DNA from 3 places in the Chryseobacterium sp. BIGb0232 genome. Region 1 is predicted to be linked to each of the others. Evidence: riboswitches for the same ligand, from Rfam matches in the RefSeq annotation. Region 1 holds a riboswitch; each other region holds the start of a gene.
What was found. A riboswitch is a leader RNA that binds a small molecule or an ion and turns the genes downstream of it on or off. The one in region 1 is predicted to bind thiamine pyrophosphate.
Positions count from the first base shown of each region.

Region 1 (7,866 bases):
TGTACAGCCTTCAGTTTGTACTTATGAGGGAATGGATGATTTGATTTCTCAACATTATATTGAAATGGCAAAAATGAATGAAGCCTTATTGTCTCCCGTAGGTAAAGTTTGGCGGACAATCAGACAGCTGGATCCGGCAATGGAGCTTTATGATCAGGACAAATCACATCCCAGCTATATAGGCTCAATGGCAGCAGCATATACATTTTATGCAGTTATATTTAAAAAAGATCCTACCCTTGCTCCTTATAACGGAAACCTTACTGCAGCAGAAGCACAGTTCATCAAAAATACGGTAAAGGATGTTGTTTATGATTCAATGGACCCCTGGAATATCCTTTCCAATGATGTATACAGCAGATTCAAATATGAATTCACGGGAGGCTTTACAGTAAAGTTTACCAACAAATCTAAAAATGCAACAACCTATTTATGGGATTTTGGAGACGGAACAACTTCTACCCTGGAGAATCCTGAGCACACATATTCTGCTCAAGGAAATTACAATGTACAGCTTACAACCAATGCCTGTGGAGGCAATAGTACCAAAACCAAACTATTACCCCTCGGCAGCCTTAGTACAAAAGAAACAGACATAGAAGATCCTGCTCAGATTTATCCTAATCCAACACAAAACTTTATTACTATTATCACCAGAAAGAAAGCAGAGATCCTTTCTCTTACTGATGCCAGTGGAAGAATGGTATCTTATCTTCTGAATACAACAGATTCAGGATATACTGTACAGCTCCATCATTTATCTGCCGGAGTTTATTTTTTAAAGTATAAAACGGGAGAAAAAGAATTCACTAAAAAAATTATTAAAAAATAAGCTTATTTTTGCTTCATGCAGAATTTAAGAACAGTAACTGTAATGCGTTACATTCTGCCATTAAGAGAGGGAGGTTCACTTCCTGCTCTGGCAGAAGCTGATGATGATTTTAAATATGTCTTAAAATTCCGTGGCGCCGGTCATGGAGTTAAAATGCTCATCTCCGAATTTATAGGAGGAAGGATTACAGAGGCTTTAGGATTAAAGATTCCTGAGCTGGTTTTTGTGAATCTTGATGCAGACTTCGGCAGAACGGAAGCTGATGAAGAGATACAGGATCTGCTCAAGTTTTCTGAGGGGCTTAATCTCGGTTTACATTATCTCTCCGGCTCTATCACCTATGATCCCGGAGTAAGTGTTGACCCGCTTCTGGCCTCAAAGATCGTTTGGCTGGATGCATTTATTACCAATATCGACCGTACCTATAAGAACGCAAATATGCTGATGTGGCATAAGGAACTCTGGATCATTGATAACGGAGCTTCGTTCTATTTCCACCATTCATGGCAGAATTTTGATGCGGCAGCAAAGACTCCGTTCAAATATGTGAAAGACCATGTTCTTCTTACCAAAGCCAAAATGCTGGATGAAGCGGATCAGTTTGCACATGAGGTACTGAATGAAATACTTTTCAGGGATATTGTCAATGCTATTCCTGAGGACTGGTTACATTGGAATGATGCCGATGAAACTCCTGATGAGATCCGTGAAATTTATTTTCAGTTCATGAAAACCCGACTGGAAAATTCTCAAATCTTTTTAAACGAAGCTAAAAATGCAAGAGGATAAAATATATGAATACGCGGTAATACGCTTGGTACCAAAGGTTGAAAGAGAAGAGTTTTTCAATATAGGACTTGTGATGTTTTCTAAAAAGGAAAAATTCATACGGGTGGAATTCTATTTATGTCCTGATAAATTCAAGCTAATGCACAGCAAACTGGATTATGATGATGTCATCCAAAACCTTGAAAGTTTTCAGAAAATAGCTAATGGCGATAAAGAGGGCGGACCTATTGCTCTGTTTGATATTCCTGAACGTTTCCGATGGCTGACTGCTGTAAGAAGTGCTGTTGTACAAACTTCAAGACCTCATCCGGGGAAATCTAAAGACTTAAATACTACTTTTGGTAAACTTTTTGAGGAGTTAGTAAAATAACATACTTCTTAAAAAAGTTCTTATGAAATCATCTATAAACAACATATCAATCAACAGGTTTTTTACAAACCTGTTTTTTGTTTTATTTTTAATCTTTTCCAGTTTATTTTTTTCACAATCTTTTTCACAAGGACCGCCTCCTAAAACTCCTCGTGTAAAAAGTATCCTACTTCCGGAAATCACAGCGCTTACCGAAAATATTGTATACAAAACCAATAAAAAAGGAGATCCCATTGCATTGGATCTTTATATGCCGAAAAATATTTCTGCTGAAAAAATCCCCGTATTAATCTATGTACATGGTGGTGGCTGGATAGAAGGTGATAAAGTGATTCATGCAGATGATTATGTAGAAACAACCATAAAAAAACTCACCCCAAAGCAATATGCCATTATCAGCATCAATTACACACTTCTTAACGACAATACCCATTTCCCATTACCTTTGGAAGACACTAAAGATGCCGTAAGATGGGTTAGAAAAAATGCGGAGAAGTATAATTTTGACACTAATAATATTGGTCTTTTCGGAGCTTCTGCCGGAGCGCAGCTTTCACTGTTGGCAGCCTATACGCCCGACAATACTTTTATTGGAAGTCAGGAACTTTCTTCTTATTCTGCAAAAGTAAATTATGTGATTGATCATTATGGTCCCGCAGATCTGAATAAGCTTTTCCATACCGGGCTGGGTACAATTCCTGTTTCTATGATAAAAATGATGTCCAAAAAGATTGTTAGTCTGCAGCAGGGACTCGTAAAAGGAATTTCCGGCTATGATCTGAATAAAGACCAGCAAAGAGCTATAGACTATTTAAAAACAGTTTCTCCTGTTAATTATGCTTCAGAAGGTGTTCCTACTTTAATTGTACAGGGAAATAAAGATAAAGTGGTTCCTTTAAGCCAGGCCAAAAAACTACACAGGAAATTAAAAAGAGAAAAAATACAGACTTCTTTACTTATTATTGAGAACGGGGTTCATAGCTTTTCAACCACAGATAAAGAGACTCTGGATAAAATGACCGATCAGATGGTTGATTTTATTATCTCCCAAAAGAAATAATATACATCCTCTAAGATCAAGAAAACACAAACAACTGTAAATAAAATATTTAAATAAACACAAAACAACAAATATGCTAGATTGATATACATATTCATATTTTTTACCTGAAAAATAATTACCTTGGCCATTGTTTACATTATTTACAATAAAACAATATTTTAATTATTTATTCATTAAAAAAAATAAGAAACATGGATTCTTTAAACAATATCAACGCGCTTACCCTCATATTTGTTTCTGTTCTTATTTTCGCGATAGCTTACCGCTTCTATGGTATTTTTATTGCCAATAAAGTTCTTAAACTTAATGATGAAAATATGACTCCCGCTGTAGAATTTGCAGATGGTAAAGATTATGTAGCAACGAATAAAAATGTACTCTTTGGGCATCATTTTGCTGCTATCGCAGCAGCCGGACCACTAGTAGGACCTGTTCTCGCTGCACAGTTCGGATATCTTCCCGGTGCACTATGGATCTTAATAGGCTGTGTACTGGGAGGTGGTGTTCATGATATGGTTGTCCTTTTTGCTTCCGTGAGACATAAAGGTCAAAGCCTTGCGACTATTGCCTCAAAAGAAATAGGGAAAGCAACAGGAACAGTAGCAGGTTTTGCGATCCTCTTTATCCTGGTTCTTACACTGGCGGGCTTATCTCTGGCATGCATCAATGCAATGCATGAAGCTTCGTGGTCTCTTTTTACCGTAGTGATTACCATGCCTATTGCCATCATTATGGGATTGATTATGCGCTATAAAAAAAATAGTGTTCTGTTTGCAAGTATCTTAGGAGGTATTCTATTGATTGCCGGAATTATCGGAGGTCATGGGCTGATGCAGAATCCAACCATGAATAATTTATTTTCATGGAATATTAAAACAATTTCCATTGCCATTCCGTTGTATGGTTTTATTGCTTCCGTATTACCGGTATGGCTCCTTTTAGTTCCAAGGGATTACCTTTCCACTTATTTAAAAATAGGAACTATTATTATGCTGGCTATCGGGGTAATTGTTATACATCCTACGGTGCAGATGCCTGCTATCACAGCTTTTGTAAACGGTGGAGGCCCCATTATAGGAGGCCCGGTACTTCCTTTTATTTTTATTGTTATTGCCTGTGGAGCAATTTCCGGATTCCATGCTGTAATTGCTACGGGTACCACGCCCAAAATGCTGAATAAAGAAAGAGAAATTCTTTTTGTAGGCTACGGGGCTATGCTTGTAGAAGGTTTTGTAGCATTAATGGCCCTTATTGCCGCCTGTACATTAATGCCAGGGGATTATTTTGCCATCAATACCCCGAAAGAGGCTTATGATTCATTCCTTGCCACTCATCCTTCTCTACACGGTGTAGATATTGATTACTATTCACAGAAAATTGGAATTGACCTCTATGGCAGAACAGGAGGTGCCGTATCCCTTGCCGTTGGGATGGCTCATATCTTCAATAAAATCCCATATATGGATCAGCTGACTGCTTATTGGTATAATTTTGCGATTATGTTTGAGGCTGTTTTTATCCTTACTGCTATTGATGCAGGAACAAGGGTGGGCCGTTTCTTTTTGCAGGAAATGCTGGGATCTGTAGTTCCAAAATTTAATGATAAAAACTGGATTCCCGGAATCATCATCAGCAGTCTTCTTTTCACTTTTGCCTGGGGATATCTGGTGTATACAGGGAATGTAAACAGTATCTGGCCGTTATTCGGAATCAGTAATCAGCTATTGGCGGCCTGTGGACTTATTGTCTGTACAACGATGCTGATAAGAATGAACAGGGGAAAGTATGCATTGTGTTCAGCTATTCCCGGCGTGTTTATGGCCATCATTACATTCTGGGCCGGTTATATTCAGGTAACCTCTATTTATATTCCCAAAGGGCAGTATTTACTTGCCGCATTGGCAGCAACAGCAATGATCCTTATGCTTATTGTATTTATAGGAGCTTTCAGAAAATGGTATCAGTTACTGCAAATTAACAAAACAGAGATTGATCATTATGGAGAACCGGTGAAAGAACTGGTAGAGAGATAATAGGCTTTCTACAAAATCCATTAAAGGTTTTTGCTTCCTCTGATAATTTTTATACATTTGTTTTGCTTTAGGGGGTATTCTGAAAAGAATTGAGAGAGTCCCTTTGAACCTGATACGGCTTACACCGACGTAGGGAAAAGCAAAATGACATGATTTCTTGATGTCTTTTGTTCCGGATTTTTTCCTAAAGCTATTTTTATTTTTAATCATAACAATGGAAAAAAATCTTTGGGAACAAGTTCAACTTGTACGACAAAAGTCTCCTCTTGTTCATAATATTACCAACTATGTAGTGATGAACAATACGGCCAATGCTCTTTTGGCTGCAGGAGCTTCTCCGATTATGGCACACGCCCACTCTGAAATCAAAGAAATGGTCAATATATCCCATTCGGTGGTTATTAATATTGGTACCCTCGATGAATACTGGGCTGAATCTATGCTTATGGCTGCTGAAACTGCTGATATACTCCATAAACCATGGATATTGGATCCGGTAGGTGCAGGAGCGACCTCTTTTCGCGATCAGATATTGCATCAGCTATTACAATTCCATCCTACAGTGATCAGAGGCAATGCTTCTGAGATTATTGCACTCGCTAAAACGAATACAACAGTAACCAAAGGAGTAGACAGCACCGCAGCAAGTAATGATGCTGTTGAAGCCGCACAAATCCTGGTTAATCAATATAACACTATTGTATGCATTTCGGGTGAAACGGATATTATCCTGAGCCGAGATCAATCTATACAGATCAAAAACGGACATGCTCTCATGACCAAAGTAACGGGTCTGGGATGTTCTGCAACAGCTTTAATCGGCGCATTCATAGGTATTGCAGAAGATAAAGTATCAGGTACCGCCGCTGCAATGTCATTATTGGGAATAGCAGGCGAACTGACTGTTCGTGAAAGCAAAGGTCCGGGCAGTCTTCAAGTCAACTTGATAGATAAGCTATACAACATTACCGAAGAGGAATTTACCAACCATTTAGAAATTGAAATATCATGAGTATCAATATTTTTCCTTACTCATTATACCTTGTGATTTCTGAAACAGATTGTATGGGGAAAAATTTTCTGAAAGTCGCAGAACAGTCAATCTTAGGGGGTGTGGATATGATACAGCTTCGTGAAAAAAATGACAGCACCGAAGTCTTCCTTCAAAAAGCTCTGCAGCTTATTGAAATTACAGATAAATATGGTGTTCCTCTTATCATCAACGATAATATCACCGTTACTGAAAAAGTAAATTCAGCTGGAATACATGTTGGCAACAGTGATGCAACTCCTCAGGATCTAAGACAACGACCTTTGATCAACAATAAAATAATTGGATATTCTATAGAACATCTGGCTCAGCTTGACAATGAACAAACTGCTGCAGCCGACTATCTGGGAATAAGTCCTGTTTTTAAAACAAAAACCAAAACAGATACTGTTATAGAATGGGGACTGGAAGGCATTACTCAAATCAGGCAGATTACGAAAAAACCTTTGGTCGCAATAGGAAATATTCATCTTGAAAACGCTAGAGCTGTCATCAGCGCCGGAGCAGATTGTCTTGCCGTAGTTTCTGCAATATGCAGTGCTGCTGATCCCCAAAAAGCAGCGTATGAATTAAAAAATGAAATTGTAAAATGAAAAAATACAAATACCCTTCAGTATTAACTATTGCAGGTTTCGATGGAAGCGGCGGTGCCGGTATCCAGGCTGATATTAAAACAGCTTCTGCTCTAGGCTGCTTTTCAACATCAGTATTAACGGCCTTGCCTGTACAAAACACACAAGGAGTACGAAAAATATACCCTATTCCTGTAGAAGCAGTTGCTGATCAAATAAAAGCAATTCTGGACGACATTGTTCCTAATGCTATAAAAATTGGAATGGTTCATACGCCTCAACTCGTAGAGACCATTGTTTCCACATTGGCAGCATACCCTAAAATACCTATTGTCTTTGACCCTGTAATGGTTGCCACCAGCGGGCATCGTTTAATTGAAGAAGAAACCATCACCTCACTCACAACATTACTTTTCCCCATTGCTGATGTGATCACTCCCAATATGGATGAGGCTTCCATTTTAGCAGATATGAAAGTAGAAACATTGGAAGATTTATACACGGCCGGAAAAAAGATCAAAAAACTGGGATGTAAAACAATTCTCCTTAAAGGTGGTCATCAGGAAACCTCAACCATTACTTCCCTCTTCTATGATGAACACGAGAATTTTCATTCTTTTGAAACAATAAAATTTAACACCAATAATACCCACGGTTCAGGCTGTACACTGTCATCTGCTATTGCCGCCTATATTGCTCAGGGCAAGTCCCTTTACGAGGCTGTTTCTCTAGGACAGCAATATATCTACCAAGCCATAGAAAACGGAATAGATGCACAAACAGGTCATGGAAACGGACCGTTGAATCACTTTTTTAATCCTCAAAAACTTATCAAAAATGAAATGGTCTGAACAAACTTGGAACGCAATAGAAAAACATTATCAATCTATCCTTGATATGCCTTTTATCAAAGAATTATCGGATGGTAGTTTACCACAGGATAAATTCCGTTTTTATATGGCTCAGGATTCTTTATATCTGGAACATTTTGGAAGAACGCTTTCCCTTATAGCAGCAAAGATTCCTGATCTTCAGGATGTACTCACTTTTATGCGTTTCGCTGAAAATGCCATTGTAGTAGAAAATGCCCTGCATGAATCTTACTTCAAAGATTTTGGTTTGAGTGATAAAGGAGTTTTAGAACCTGCTTGTCACC
Region 1 is NZ_JANUEH010000013.1:83,175-91,040, reverse strand. Features, by position in the region: gene M2372_RS22135 (PKD domain-containing protein) at 1-832, shown strand, start outside; gene M2372_RS22130 (HipA family kinase) at 848-1,621, shown strand; gene M2372_RS22125 (DUF3037 domain-containing protein) at 1,608-1,991, shown strand; gene M2372_RS22120 (alpha/beta hydrolase) at 2,014-3,051, shown strand; gene M2372_RS22115 (carbon starvation protein A) at 3,246-5,087, shown strand; TPP riboswitch at 5,147-5,240, shown strand; gene thiM (hydroxyethylthiazole kinase) at 5,302-6,099, shown strand; gene thiE (thiamine phosphate synthase) at 6,096-6,731, shown strand; gene thiD (bifunctional hydroxymethylpyrimidine kinase/phosphomethylpyrimidine kinase) at 6,728-7,561, shown strand; gene tenA (thiaminase II) at 7,548-7,866, shown strand, end outside.

Region 2 (7,866 bases), on a different contig from region 1:
GGGGATATTTGTGTTTTGTATGTCTTTTTAATTTTAAAAATAATAGCTTTACAATATTAATAGTATAACCATGATCTATTTTTTCTTTCTTTTTGTTGTTGCTGTTTTTGGAGTAATTTCCTTTCTTATCATGAACTTTTGTAACCGCTGGACTAAAGATCACAAGTATAAAGTGATTTTTAATACAATCATATTCATCATATCATTTCTCCTATTGTCATACATCAGCGTTTTTATTTTCCTGGGCACTCTTGATTTTTCCAGATAATTAATTAAAAAAATATACATGCATTTTGATTGGATTTACCTTATCGTCTTTTTATTTTTCCTTTTTGTAATTGGCATTTTTGGAGGGATTTCTTATGTAGTGATGCGCTTTTGTAACCGATGGACTCAAAACCACAGGTATAGAAAATTGCTTAATATTTTAATCTTTACAGGAGCTTTTTTTCTGATCTCCTTTCTGAGTTTTTATATTTTCTTTACGAATGTCAGTTTTCAGCGATAGTGAGGAAGTCTTCTTTTAAGAAAGTAATACGCAATCAACAGGTTAATGACAAGAGCGAGCCATACATTGATACCATAGAACAGCTCATAATCATGAAGCTTTTCATTATAAAACAGATTCTTAATGATTCTGAAAGTAATAGCAGTTGTTGTCACAGCATAACTTAAAATCATAAAGTTTTTATGCCTGATAATATTTCCTTTTTTAATAGAAAGTACAGCTGCTATTGTAAAATATGCCCAAAGAATATCCTGAGTCAGGAATCCTGTAATTCCTATTAATCCACCGTTTGAAAATAATCCCAATACAAAGCATGCGGGAACATTAATGATAAGGATATTGTAAACATAAACCTTTCCGATCATTTTATGTAAACTCCTGTTCTCTCTAAGGAATTGAGGTGAAAATTGAGTTAAACCAGCCAAAAAACAAAGTGTTATCGAAAAAATATGGATGTAGAAAAAGGTCATCCAATAAGGATTATTAACTACTTGCTGTTTAAAGGCAAGAAATCCCACGGTTTTATCAAAAGATGTATATTGGGAGATCACTTTCAGCATCAGAATACTGAAAATAAAAACCGAAAACACTGCGATCACTTTAGCAGTCTTTATTCCCAACGATTTTGTCATGAATCTGTTTCTTAGTCCTTTAATACCTCTTTGATCTGATTTTCCATATCTTCAAGGTCTTCGAATTTTCTTAGGATCAAAGACTTTCCGTTTTTCTTAAGTTCCTCAATGATTTCGAGAGCAAGCTCTAAAGGTTCAGCTTCATAGCCAAAAAGATTGCTGTCAAAGTCAGCACCCACAAGCAAACCGTCACTGTTCATTCCCAGACACCAGTTTTCCAGAAATTCATTGAGTGGAACAGGAGTGGCTTCATAGCGGTTCCATTCTTTGCTTACACAGGATTTCGCCCTTGCGGCATCAGACCAGAAACAAATGATTTTCACAGGCTCACCGTCTTCATATTCCTGATCATTCGAATAGGAGGTAGCATATCCTCTGTCATCTTTTAAGCCATAGACGGTCTCTGTTTCACTTACTTTTTTAATGAAATCTTTATAACGGTTCTGTAGGGTAATTTGGTCCTGAAGCATTGGTGTTTAATTTAAATTAATATTATTAAAGATATAATGATTTCCTGGAATATAGAGATCAGAATTAATGGATAGATTAAGATTGGCTAATTGCAAATATAGCTTTATAAAATTCCCTTTATCCTCAAATACTGCAACAGCATAATCGTTTTTGCATCTTTGATGTCTCCGGAATCCATCATGGTCAACGCTTCATCAAAAGTTAATTCCAACACTTCAATCTGCTCTCCTTCCTCTTCAAGACCGCCACCGTCGGTAATCTTCATATCATTGGAGTATTCAGCAATGAAAAAATGAAGAATTTCCGTTACAGAACCGGGTGACATATAGGCTTCAAATACCTTTTCAACCTTGGAGATTTTATAGCCTGTTTCCTCTTCTGTTTCTCTTTTGATGCAGTCTTCAGGATTATCATTATCCAAAAGACCGGCACAGGCTTCAATAAGCATTCCGGAAGTATTTCCGTTAATATAGGTAGGTAATCTGAATTGTCTGGTCAGAATAACAGAATTTGAAATTTTGTTGTAAAGCAAAATAACAGCTCCGTTTCCACGGTCATAGGCTTCTCTGCTTTGGGTTTCATTAGTTCCGTCTTTTTTGCGAACGGTGAAAGTGACCTTGTTTAAAGTATACCAGTTATCTGATAAAATATCTGTTTTTAAAATAGTAATATTAGGATTTTGCATATTGTTGTTTGAATTCTTTTTATGAGTTATGGAGTCTTTAATAGATCTTTTAAGGCATCTTTCAGATCCGGAAATTTAAATTGAAAACCTGTATTCTGAATTTTGTATGAAGAAGCTCTGGAACCTTCCAATATAGCACTTGACAGTTCACCAAATAGCATCTTTAAAACAAAAGAAGGAACATTCGGCATGAATAAAGGTTTCTTTAAAACCTCAGCAATTTTCTTTGTCAGCTCTGCATTGGTAGCGTGCTGGGGGGATACTGCATTATAAGCGCCGTGAAGGGTATTGTTTTTTAAGACCAGCTCATAAATGGAGCAAATATCTTCAATATGAATCCATGGCATATACTGGTTTCCCGTTCCCAAAGCAGAACCAATACCATATTGTATTGGAGGAAGCATTTTCTTTAGAGCCCCTTCCTTTTCGGAAAGAACAACCGCTGTACGGATTTTGACCACTCTTTCCGCAAGGTTTTGTTCCTTAAAATGATCGGCAGCACATTCCCACAGAACCACAACCTCACTAAGGAAATCATGTCCGGGAGGGTCATTTTCAGAATATATTTTTTCTGTAGTATTGGTTCCGTAAAAATTGATTCCTGAGGCAGAAATAAAAGATTTTAGTTTAATCTCCCTTTTTCTTAAAGTATTTCGTAATAAAGTGGCAGAATCCACTCTGCTGGAAATCAGTTCTTTTTTTCTTTCCGCTGTCCATCGCTTTTCTGAAATATTAGCGCCAGCCAGGTGAATGATATGTGAGACATTTTCGAAGGCTGCTTCATCAATGGTTCCTTTTCTCAGATCCCATTCATATTCGTTTGCCTGTCTTTTTTTCCGGGTAAGAAATCTTACATCGTATTCATTGCTTATTTTTTTTGCCAGTTCTTTTGCAATCAGACCGTTTGCTCCGGTAATCAAAACAACTTCTTTCATAGGAATATATTTTGTGGTGTGAGGTATATTTATGCTTGATTTTTAACAATCAAAACAAAGTCTTCTTCTAAAATTTTGTAACCGTAATCATAAATAAACTTATACTCAGAGCCGTTTTTATAAATTTTCAGATTGGTGAAATAATCGAAATCAAATCCCAGACTTTCCAATTTGGATCTGGCAACTTTTGTTTTGCCATCAATATTTACTTCCGTAAGAATCCTGTAATTCTTGCGGAGCTTATTATTGATATTTCGCATCAGGTTCGTAGAATCCTTGTTCTGCTTATTGTTATAGGCGTTTCGGCAGGCATCATTGCAGAATTTTTTATCAGACCTTCCGATAATTTTTTCACCACATTCCAGGCAATTCATAACTTTTAATTTTTCACTTTGTGTCCATGAGCATGTTTTTTCCTTAGCAATCTCATAAAACTGCTGTGTGAAGGATAACTCCTGTTTGGCGTTATATTGTTAAAGAATAAAGCCACAAGCAACAGGATAATACACCCCGAGAGAACCGGAGAGATAACATACCAATACCCCAATTCCGGAATTTTTCCGGTAGAACTTACCGCAATAAGTGCTGTTGCTCCACCCGGAGGGTGCAGGGTTTTCGTATACTGCATCAAGACAATAGAAAAGGCTACCGCCAATGGGGCAGAAAGCCATATAATATCCGGAACAATCTGATAAACCGTAACACCAACTAATGCAGAAAGCACATGTCCACCCACCAAGTTTCTCGGCTGGGCCAGCGGACTTTGAATAGCTCCGTAAATAAGAACACTGGATGCCCCAAACGAACCAATCAGAAATATATTTTCTGTTTGTGCTAAAGAATGAGACTGCATAAAAGCAATCAGTCCAATTCCGAAAAAAGCACCTAAGAATGACCAGAAATGCTCCTTGTAATCAACCAGAGTCTCTTTATAGATTACATATTTTGAAACTCTGAACGTTCTTTTTATTGTCTTCTTCATTGAGATTGGCCTGCTTTATTTGATAGTTAATTATTACAAAAAACCGGTTGGATATTTTTAATAAAGCAAAGATACAGAATTATCCGTTTGTAAATGGATCGTATTAAGATGCGGGCAGTTTTTAAAATCTGCAAAATCTGAATTTATGTTTTCTTTTCAAAATCTAAGTCATAAGAAAGATCTTTTGTTTCTTTTGTGGTAAAAGAATAGCTGAATTATTTTTTATTGTCGTTAAAAAACATCAAATTTGTGTCCTCAATGGGGTGCTGCAATAGCGGCTGAGATGATACCCGGGAAATTTTTCCACACCTGATTCGGATAATGCCGACGTAGGGATTTTTTTGATTGATCATCTCATCATTTAATTTATGTAAGTTAATTTGATGCAGGAAATTTTACAACAGACAACATGGCAGGAATGGCTTGGAGTCTTCTTTTCAGTAGTTCAGGTCTTATTGGCACGGAAAAACAATTCCAATACCTATCTTTTCGGGATTGCCGGAATTTTACTTTCACTATATGTCATGTTTTTCGCTAAACTTTATGCGGAATTTACCTTAAATCTCTACTATTTGGTGATGAGCATTTATGGATGGCTGTATTGGAAATTCGGGAAACGAAAAACGGAAACTGCTATTTCTGAAACTACTCATCAGGAAAAACTGATTACCGCAGGAATTGTAATAGGAACATTCTGCCTTTTCTGGGTTTTTCTGACAAACTTTACCGATTCTGACGTTCCGGTTTTGGATTCTTTGGTAAGTGCTTTTGCCTGGGCAGGAATGTGGTTGATGGCACGCAGAAAAATTGAAAACTGGATTTTACTGAATATAAGCAATATTATTGCGATTCCGCTGCTAATCCATAAAGGTCTTTATTTATATTCAATTCTGACCGCTTTCTTATTCATTGTTGCTATTTCAGGTTATCTGGAGTGGCGAAGAATTATTAAAAACAAGAAAAATGCTTTCGCATAAGGAAATAAGAGAAAAAATGCACGGAGCCTCTGAAGTTCCGCAATCGGTAATCAATCAGATTCATAAGGAAAGACTGCTCCAGATCTGGGTTCCTGAAATGTATGGCGGATTGGGATTTCGTTTAAGAGAAGGGCTATCTGTTTTGTTTGACTGGTCAAAAATCGATGGAAGTTTGGGTTGGATGCTGACTTTATGTTCAGGAGCCAATTTTTTCTCAAGAAATTTAACCCCCAAAATTGCTAAAGAGCTTTTTTCCGATTCTAAAACCTGCTTCGGCGGAAGCGGAATGATTGGCGGAACGGCAGAAAAGCAAGCCGATGGAACTTTTTTAATGAACGGACTTTGGCATTTTGCAACAGGAGCACCACATCTAAGTCATTTTACTTTAAATGCTAAACTGACAGAAAAAGGAGAACCTTTGCTTGATGAATCGGGTTTCGAAATGATAAGATCATTTGTTATTTCAAAAAATAAAGCTGAAATCATTCCGAATTGGAAATCAATGGGTATGAAAGCAACCGGAACATACTCTTTTAAAGTTGAGAATGTGAAAATTTCGGAAGATTACAGTTTTATTTATGATGAATTTTTTACGGATGATGTCTTGGATAAAATTCCATTTAGGATTTTTGCTGATTTAACTTTACTGGTTAATTATTTGGGAATGGCCTCTCATTTTTCAGAAGAAGCGATTAAAATCCGACCTCATCTTGACTTACATTCTTTCAATGAAAAAATAGAGAAAGAGATGGAAAGAATAATTGAATTTGCCAATGAAATTGAATCTTTGCTCAATGATTTTGCAACCATTTCTTTTGAAAAACAAGAGAAAATTCACAATTATTCGTCAGATGTAGTGGAAGGTTTATCACATCAGATTCTGGATATTTATTTTCAGTTAGGAATAAAGGCAAGTCATACAGATTCTACAGTGTATCAGGTTTTTTGTGATTATTTTACAGCAACACAGCATTCTAATTTTAGGAGGGAAAACAAATTTGACCTTACTGCTCAGTAAAACGGTTTTTTAAAGTTTAAAGGAGCTTACAATTCTAGTCTTGCATCTAACCTCATTATTTAAATAGAAATAAATCTAGAGGTGTTTAAGGTGTGTCTAAATAAATTTTATTAAAATCATTTTAATGTCTTATTTTTTTTATTTAAATATCGATTTTTTGAGAATAAAATTTATAATTTCACGTAGTGTTGAATTATAATATTTTAACTTAAATCCAAATCAAAAAACGATGACTATGAAAAAACATCCCGTAAAACCGGAGTTTACTTTAAAAATGTTTGAAGTATTAGGAGGTGTATGGCTGGCCGGCTGTGTAAAGACTGCTGCAGAATTAGACATTGCAGACCATTTAGCAGATGGTTCCAAAACAATCTCTTCGTTGGCGAAAGAAACTCACTCTAATGAAAAAGCACTGTATCGGATTATGAGAGCATTAAGCAGCGTTGGTATTTTTGAGGAATCAGAAAGCCAAACCTTTGCATTAAATGACTTTGGAGCAGCTTTACAGACTGATGTCCCCGGAACAGCCAAGAATTTTGTACTCACTATAATGAATGAACATTTTCCCGCTTATGGTGAACTTACCTACGCTGTTCAGACAGAGAAGATCCCTTTTGATCATATCCACGGAATGCCACTCTGGACTTATTATAAGAAACATCCGGAAATAGGGGTGAACTTCGGAAAAGGAATGACCGGAATGTCTGGAACAGAGTTAAAGGGAATTATGGGAAATTATGATTTCAGTCCCTATAAAAAAATAGTAGATATAGGCGGAGGAAATGGAGTAATGATGTATGCAATTCTGAATGTTGCACCCGGTAGTTCGGGAATTATCTTTGATGAAGAGAATGTGATTCAAAAGACTACAGAACTTATCCCCCAAGATTTAAAAGAAAGATGTTCTGTTGCCATCGGTAGTTTTTTTGAAAAAGTTCCGGAAGGAGCAGATTTATACACGATGAAATGGATTATCCATGATTGGAGTGATGATGAATGTGTTCAGATTTTAAAAGTTTGCTATGAAGCAATGCCAAAAGGAGCAAAACTATTGATTATAGATGCTGTTATTCCTGATGACTCTTTGAATCAGCCTCATATTGCCAAACTTTTGGATATTGTGATGCTGGCTTGCCTTACCGGCAGAGAAAGGACATTGAGTGAATTTAAAGTGCTATTGGAAAAATCTGGATTACAATTCAACAGGCTTGTTCAGATTGGTACAGAAGCGAAAAGCATCATTGAATGTGAGAAAATTTAAAAAGGACTTAGGTAAAGAACCTAATGCATAAAAAACAGGAAGTTCAATAAACTTCCTGTTTTTATGCTAAAATTTAAATATAAAATTAACTATCCTGCAACCAATTCTTCAGTATACACAAGGCCTTCATAACAAGCATTATAAACAGCCTTTAATTCATCTAATGAAGGAACTCTTGGATTGAATCCTGTACATGGATCTGCAAGCGCATTAGCGGTGATATAATCAATGTTTTTATCCCAGTCTTCTCTTGAAATCCCGAATTCTTTAATTGCTGATTGATTATTAACTTCTGAACGTAATGTCTCGATAGCCTGAGCAAGATCTTCAGCTGTTTCTTTACCGATTACTCTTGCTAAGTCAGGATAGCGTTCTGTTGCCTGCGCATTATAACGGA
Region 2 is NZ_JANUEH010000011.1:137,017-144,882, reverse strand. Features, by position in the region: gene M2372_RS20720 (DUF2306 domain-containing protein) at 499-1,140, opposite strand; gene M2372_RS20715 (DUF2750 domain-containing protein) at 1,152-1,610, opposite strand; gene nudK (GDP-mannose pyrophosphatase NudK) at 1,715-2,296, opposite strand; gene M2372_RS20705 (TIGR01777 family oxidoreductase) at 2,323-3,231, opposite strand; gene M2372_RS20700 (hypothetical protein) at 3,261-3,605, opposite strand; gene M2372_RS20695 (HPP family protein) at 3,611-4,213, opposite strand; TPP riboswitch at 4,463-4,566, shown strand; gene pnuC (nicotinamide riboside transporter PnuC) at 4,594-5,190, shown strand; gene M2372_RS20685 (hypothetical protein) at 5,177-6,208, shown strand; gene M2372_RS20680 (methyltransferase) at 6,444-7,469, shown strand; gene M2372_RS20675 (iron-containing alcohol dehydrogenase) at 7,559-7,866, opposite strand, start outside.
Region 2: it holds a riboswitch for thiamine pyrophosphate, as region 1 does, so the genes downstream of both, pnuC (nicotinamide riboside transporter PnuC) here and thiM (hydroxyethylthiazole kinase) in region 1, are expected to answer to the same signal.

Region 3 (7,866 bases), on a different contig from region 1:
GGGAAAGAGATCTCAAAATCTATTAAAAAAATTATCAACGCCGGAATTCCGGTAATGGGACACTTGGGGTTGACTCCACAGTCTATTTACAAATTCGGAACATATAAAGTAAGAGCAAAAGAAGAGGCTGAAGCTGAGAAACTGATTGCTGATGCCCAGCTTTTAGAGGAATTAGGATGTTTTTCTGTTGTATTGGAAAAAATTCCTGCAGAACTTGCTAAAAGAGTAACTGAAAGTATTTCTATCCCTACAATTGGAATTGGTGCTGGAGCAGACTGTGACGGTCAGGTCTTAGTATATCATGATATGGTGGGAATGAATAAAGGTTTCAGTCCGAAGTTCTTAAGAAGATATCTTGATCTTTACACAGAAATTACAGGAGCAGTATCTCAATATGTAAAAGATGTAAAAAGTGTAGATTTCCCCAACCAAAACGAAAGTTATTAAAATTAATTCATGCAAAATCAACAACAATCTATTCAGGGAATTTTATCTATTGCAGCATTGGTATGCCTGGCTATTGGCTGGTTTAACTTATTTTCTCCTGAGATCAATCATTTGCTTTCCAGAAAGGTGTTTTATGTTCTGATAGGAGCCAGTTTCTTTATTCAGGCACCTTTACTTACCAATAAAAACTTTATGTATGCCATGTATGCGGCGGCGGGAGTTTGTGTAATTGGAGCGTTTTTACCAGACAGTTCAAACCTGGCAATGCTTAAAACGATTGGTCTTTTGGCAGGAATTGTTCTTTCAATGACAAATAGAAACAGAAACAGATAGGCTGAATGAAGGAACAGATTGTATATGAAGATAACCATCTTCTGGTGATCAATAAAAAAGTCGGTCAGCTTGTACAGGGTGATAAGACTGGTGATGAGTCACTATTAGAATCTATAAAGAATTTTATCAAAGTAAGAGATACTAAGCCGGGAAATGTGTTTCTCGGCTTGGTTCATCGTATAGACCGTCCTACTTCTGGTTTGGTCATTTATGCTAAAACCTCGAAAGCACTTTCCCGTCTTACTCAGATGGTAAAGAATCGTGAGGTTAAAAAGACGTATTGGGCAGTAGTAGCCAAAGAAATGATCCCACAAAGCCAGCGGCTGGTTCATTATTTAAAAAAGAACGAAAAGAATAACAAGGCAATAGTTTTTCCAAAGGTTACGGAAGGAGCCAAGGAAGCTATTTTGACTTATCATGTTATTAAGACATTGGATAATTATCTTCTTCTTGAAATAGATCTTGAAACGGGAAGGCATCATCAGATCAGAGCACAGCTATCGAAAACAGGAGTTCCGATTAAAGGAGATCTAAAATATGGAGCCTCACGCTCCAATCCGGATGGTGGAATTAACCTTCATGCCAGAAAACTGGAGTTTATTCACCCTGTCACCAAAGAAAACATTGAAATTATAGCTTCGGTTCCGCAGAATGATGCTATTTGGAGGGCTTGTGAAGAATAAAAAACAATAATCAATGAAATTTAAATTAATATGTCTGGTAGGAATACTGGCGATTACCTCCTGTTCAAATAATAATGATGAAATCCAAACGGAAACAGAACAGAATTCTAAGCAGGCTATCACCAAAATATCTTGGGCTTTTCCTGAGTTGTTAAAATCAAACAACGAATATGATCCTAATTATTATTTTGAATACGACATATTGGGAAGAGTTACAAAAAAGATTGGAGGCAAATTATACCCGTCGTCATCAATTATATTTCCAGATCAGATTGTAAAATTTATTTATACTAAAGTATCTTATAATCAAAATACTGCCGTTGTAGGTACATATAGTTCTGACCCAATATTGACTGTACTGGCAGATGAGAGGAAATTTGAATTTGATACCAATGGTAGAATTATTAAATCAATTATTCCGGAAAGTAATGTTGTGATGGAAAAACATTTGAGATACAGCTATGATAATTCCGGAAAACTTGTAGAGATTTTGACAGAATTCCCTAACATGCCCTATAACCCTGCAGATCCAGAGGATTATATTTTTAGTTATTTAGAGACTTTTTCCTATGATGTTAATGGAAATTTACAGAAGGCTATAACTATGGAAAGGAGAAATAATATCGATTTTTCAATAAAAAAAGAAATGACATTTAGCAATTTTGATACGACTCAGAATCCTTTTAAAAAACTGAGGATATTTAATGAATATTTCTATCTTTCATTATCAAAAAATAATTATCAAAAAAGTACTACTAGAGAATTTGTTGGAACAAATGAATATTTTCATGAGTTTGAAGGGACTTACCAATATGATGCGGGAGGGAATATAAAACTTTTTTTCTAGCATTAAATTTTCTTAAAATTATTAGGACCACCTCTTAAAAGGTGGTTTTTTATTTCTTTCGTAGTTTTTGATTAATTGATGGTTAATTTGCTTTTTTTAATTGTTTATTGTAGGTATTCTGTATTGTTTTTTTAAATTTTAACAAATTATTATCAGAAAATACTATCTTAGCTAGGAAACAAAATTAACTAGCTATGATGGATTTTTACAAAATTTACAAAAAGTATTTGAAAGCTGTTTTCAGTCTTGCTCTGTTGGTAGGCTCTTCTTCCGCTTTTGCGCAGGTAAGTGCCTATAGTTTTGCACAGGAGACAGGTACTTATACCCCGATAACAGGAACCATCCTGGAGGCAGCTACAGATAATACTTCTACAACTAACCTTAACAGTAATGTATATCCTGTAACATTACCATTTAACTTTATATTTAACGGAACTTCATATAGTTCTCTGAATGTCTCAACGAATGGTTTTATTACATTTGGGACCACAGCTCCTTCTGCAACTAATACTTCACCTTTGTCTACAGCAGCAGCCTATGATGGGGTGATTTCTGTTTTTGGAAGAGACCTGAGCAGTGTGTTTGATGTTAATGGGGTTACCGGAGATATCAGCTGGACAACAACAGGATCAGCTCCCAACAGAGAAGTAGTTATCCAATGGAAGGATTTCAGGCCTAATAGTTCTATTTCTGCTACTGCAGCTTATACTTTTGGATTTCAGGCTCGTTTAAAAGAAACTTCTAATGTAGTTCAGATGGTATACAATAGCGGGTCTTACCTGGCTGGAAGTACAAATGTTACAGGAACAGCTCAGATAGGACTAAGAGGAGCTTCAATTATTGATTTTAATAACCGCCTGAACGCAACAACATTGGAGTTTGTAAATTCTACAGCGGGAACAGCAAACAACAGTTCACAGGCCTTTAATGTTAATAATTCTGTTCCGGGAATGCCGGCTGCCGGGTTAACCTATACCTGGACTCCTCCAATATGTTATATTCCATCAGGGTTAGTCGCAGGAGCCGCTACTCATAATAGTGTAGCACTATCATGGACGGCTTCTCCATCATCTCCTGCAGGATATGATATCTATTATAGTAATTCCAATACTGCTCCAACGGCTTCTACTCCTCCGACTATTTCTAATTTTTCAGGAACTTCCACTATATTGTCATCATTGTCTCCTGGTTCTGTATATTATATATGGATCAGATCAAATTGTGGCAGTGGAAATACCAGTGTATGGTCTTTTCAGCCTGTACGGGCTGCTACTTTATGTTTACCGCCAACAATTCTTACTACCGGTGCTACACTGTGCCCCAATACTACAGCTACATTATCTGCTACCACAGATTCAGGGGCTGTTATTACCTGGTATGATGCAGCTACAGGAGGAAATGTTGTAGGTACAGGAAATACTTTTACAACTCCTGTACTTAGTAATACAACGTCTTATTATGCGACCTCTTCAACAGGAGAAACAGCGGTAACGGGATTTTCTGATGCCACATCTGCCTCAGGATATACTTTAATTGCCGGTTTGTTTTTTGATGTTTATTCTACGATGACCATCAAAGGAGTATATGTGTATCCGATGGGAACAGGAAGTGGAACCGTCGAAATAGCTTTACAGGACGGAAGTGTTTCTCCTGCTGTAACATTGCAGACCATTACCGTTAACCTTACGGGGACTTCTGCACCATTTGTAAAGACCTACGTTCCGCTAAACTTTGTAGTAGGACCGGGGAGTAATTATAAGCTGATGATGCTAACCAGATCAGGGGAGGTTACAGGTTTGGTAAGAGAATCGGGTTCAACCTGGGGAACGTATCCATTTACAGTTCCTGGTATAGTTTCTATTACGGGAGGAAATCTTACGGGAAATTCAACAAGTTCATCCTATTATTATTTTTATGATTGGGAGGTAAGCAATAAATGTGAAAGTGAAAGAACTATGGTTACTGCAACGGTAAATTGCCTGGGAGCATCGGAAGTGGAGCTAAGAGATCAGATGAAGGTTTATCCGAATCCCTTTAAAGAGACCATTATCATTTCCGATATCGAGAAGGCAAAATCGCTTCAGGTGCTGGATGTGTCAGGAAGAATCATAAAAACAATGGATAACTTAACTAAAGAAATCCACTTAGGAGATCTGAAATCAGGGGTATACATTCTTAATCTGAATATGAAAGATGGAATGCAAAAGCAGACTAAAGTCATAAAACAGTAAATTATTTATTTTTCATTTCAAATATCCATGGCTGGAAACCTTAAGGTTTCCAGCCTTTTTTGTTCCTGTAAAATTTGATTTTGCCTATTCTTAAAAAATAACTAACTTCGTCCCATACTTTAGGGGTGTCTGTTTTTACAGACTGAGACTTTACCCTTTGAACCTGATCTGGATCATACCAGCGTAGGGAAAAGTAGGTGACTTTTGCTGTACATTCTATTGTACAATAATGGCCATTCCTAAAGTATATTTAAATAATTAGGAATGGAGCTTATAATCAACCACACCCGAAAAACATTTAATGTACTTCCCGAAAATCTGGAAGCATTACTGGCTATGGAATTACCCGGAAAAAAGAAAGGTATTGCCGTAGCACTCAACAACCGTATTATTCCGCTGTCTGCCTGGGCGGAAACTCTCCTTAACAATCTGGATTCAATTTTAATCATTACTGCCACTCAGGGCGGATAATTCTCATATTTAATACCAATATTTATGGCTCACTCCATTACATGTTCGCCATTTCCGAACTCAAAGAAAATGTATGTTGAAGGAAAAATTCATCCTATCAGCGTAGCAATGCGTGAAATACAGCTTAGCCCTACAAAGCTTAACAACGGAAATTTTGAAGAAAATGCTCCGGTAACCATTTATGATACTTCTGGTCCTTACACGGATGAAAATGCATCCATTGATATTCAGAAAGGACTTCCAAGAATCAGAGAACAATGGATTCTGGATAGAGAAGATGTCAATGTTCTGGAAGGAATTACGTCAGAATATGGGAAAGCCCGTCTGGCAGATCCTAAACTTGATGAATTGCGTTTTTCCTACGATCACAAACCTAAAGTAGCACAGGAAGGAAAGGAACTTACCCAGCTTTATTATGCAAAACAGGGAATCATTACTCCTGAAATGGAATATGTGGCGATCAGAGAAAATCAAAGGATAGAACAGCTTGAAACGGTCCCTAAAGAAATGGCTTGCCAGCATATTGGAAACAGCTTTGGTGCCAATACTCCCAAAAGCAAAATTACCCCGGAGTTTGTAAGAGATGAAATTGCTGCCGGAAGAGCGATTATCCCGAATAATATCAATCACCCGGAAAGTGAGCCCATGATTATAGGGCGAAACTTTTTGGTAAAAATCAATGCCAATATAGGAAACAGTGCAGTTTCATCAAGTATTGATGAAGAAGTGGAGAAAGCTGTTTGGGCTTGTCGATGGGGTGCAGATACCATTATGGATCTTTCTACGGGAAAAAATATTCATGAAACCAGAGAATGGATCATCAGAAATAGCCCGGTTCCTATTGGTACCGTTCCGATTTATCAAGCGCTTGAAAAGGTAAAAGGAGTACCGGAAGATTTAACATGGGAAGTTTTTAAAGATACCTTGATTGAGCAGGCCGAACAAGGAGTCTCTTACTTTACCATTCATGCTGGCGTTTTATTGAGATATATTCACCTTACAGCAAACAGAGTAACAGGAATTGTTTCCAGAGGAGGGTCTATTATGGCTAAATGGTGTCTTTATCATCATAAAGAAAACTTTTTATATACTCATTTTGATGAGATTTGCGAGATCATGAAGAAGTATGATGTGGCTTTCTCTTTAGGAGATGGTTTACGTCCGGGTTCTATTGCTGATGCCAATGATGCGGCTCAGTTTGCAGAACTGGAAACCTTAGGTGAACTGACTAAAATTGCTTGGAGGCACAATGTACAGGTGATGATTGAAGGACCGGGACACGTTCCGATGCATATGATCAAAGAAAATATGGAAAAGCAATTGGAAGTATGTGAAGAAGCACCTTTCTATACCTTAGGGCCCTTAACTACAGATATTGCACCGGGTTATGACCATATTACTTCAGGAATTGGGGCCGCAATGATCGGATGGTTCGGATGTGCAATGCTTTGTTATGTAACACCGAAGGAGCATTTAGGTCTTCCGAATAAAGATGATGTAAAAGTAGGAGTCATAACGTACAAACTGGCAGCCCACGCAGCAGACCTGGCAAAAGGGCATCCCGGAGCACAATACAGAGATAATGCATTAAGTAAAGCGAGATTTGAATTCAGATGGGAAGACCAGTTCAATCTTTCATTAGATCCGGATACCGCCAGAGCTTACCATGACGAAACGCTTCCTGCTGATGGAGCCAAAATTGCCCATTTCTGTTCTATGTGCGGGCCGAAATTCTGCTCTATGAAAATTACTCAGGAAATCCGTGAGTCTGCAGAGAAAGGAATGTTTGACAAATCGCAGGAGTTTATTGAAAACGGAAAGGAAATTTATATATGATTCTCGTCATCACTCCTGAAATAATAGTTCCTAACGAGTTAGAAATCATCAATCAGATGTTTCATGATGGACTGGATTTCCTTCATATCAGAAAACCATGGATCAGCCGGGAAGAAATGACTGAATTTATCAATAGTATTGATGCTTCATTCTATCCTCGGCTGGTACTCCACAGTCATTATGACCTTGGAAAAGATTATGGGATTTCCAGACTTCACTTTAGAGAAGAAGTTCGAAAGGAAGGGAAGTATAAATCTTTGATGAATGGCAATACAATTTCAACCTCTGTTCATGAGATTACCACTTATAATGCTTTAGAAAAAGAATGGGAATATGCTTTCATAAGCCCATTCTTTCCAAGTATTTCCAAAAAAGGGTATGGAGTTGATTCAACAGTAATTGAAAGTTTGATTCAAAGGAATAATCCACATGTAAAACTGATTGCTTTAGGTGGAATTGATTCCAGTCATATTCAGGAAGTTTTTGATCTTGGAGTAGATGGTGTGGCTTTGTTAGGAGCTATTTGGGAGAGTAATGAACCTTTACATGTTTTTAAAAAATGCAGAAAGAACATTCTTTTGTGATTTTATAAAGAGAATTTACAAAAAGAAACAGTCTGTAGAAATGAGAAATTAGATATAGAAATTTTTTTAAAAGTAATCCCTCTTTCTATTGGGAATACATTCCTAGTCAATATGGAAAAATTACAATACATCTCACAAGGAAATACAAAAAATGAACAAGAGCTGAATATCCGTAAAGCCTTGGATAATGGGATAAAATGGGTGCAGATCCGTTGGAAAAATGCCCCTGAAAATGAATTAATAAATCTTTGTGAAACTTCAAAACAGCTTTGCTCAGAATATCAGTCAATGTGTATTATTAATGATCATGTTCAATTGGCAAAAACAATAGATGCTGATGGAGTTCACTTAGGATTAAGTGATGGTTCTATTGAAGAAGCAAGAAGTATTTTAGGTGAAAATAAGATCATCGGTGGAACAGCCAATACGATTTC
Region 3 is NZ_JANUEH010000006.1:117,079-124,944, forward strand. Features, by position in the region: gene panB (3-methyl-2-oxobutanoate hydroxymethyltransferase) at 1-447, shown strand, start outside; gene M2372_RS15210 (hypothetical protein) at 457-780, shown strand; gene M2372_RS15215 (RluA family pseudouridine synthase) at 786-1,463, shown strand; gene M2372_RS15220 (hypothetical protein) at 1,477-2,310, shown strand; gene M2372_RS15225 (T9SS type A sorting domain-containing protein) at 2,505-4,541, shown strand; TPP riboswitch at 4,653-4,748, shown strand; gene thiS (sulfur carrier protein ThiS) at 4,806-5,012, shown strand; gene thiC (phosphomethylpyrimidine synthase ThiC) at 5,037-6,848, shown strand; gene M2372_RS15240 (thiamine phosphate synthase) at 6,845-7,432, shown strand; gene M2372_RS15245 (thiamine phosphate synthase) at 7,544-7,866, shown strand, end outside.
Region 3: it holds a riboswitch for thiamine pyrophosphate, as region 1 does, so the genes downstream of both, thiS (sulfur carrier protein ThiS) here and thiM (hydroxyethylthiazole kinase) in region 1, are expected to answer to the same signal.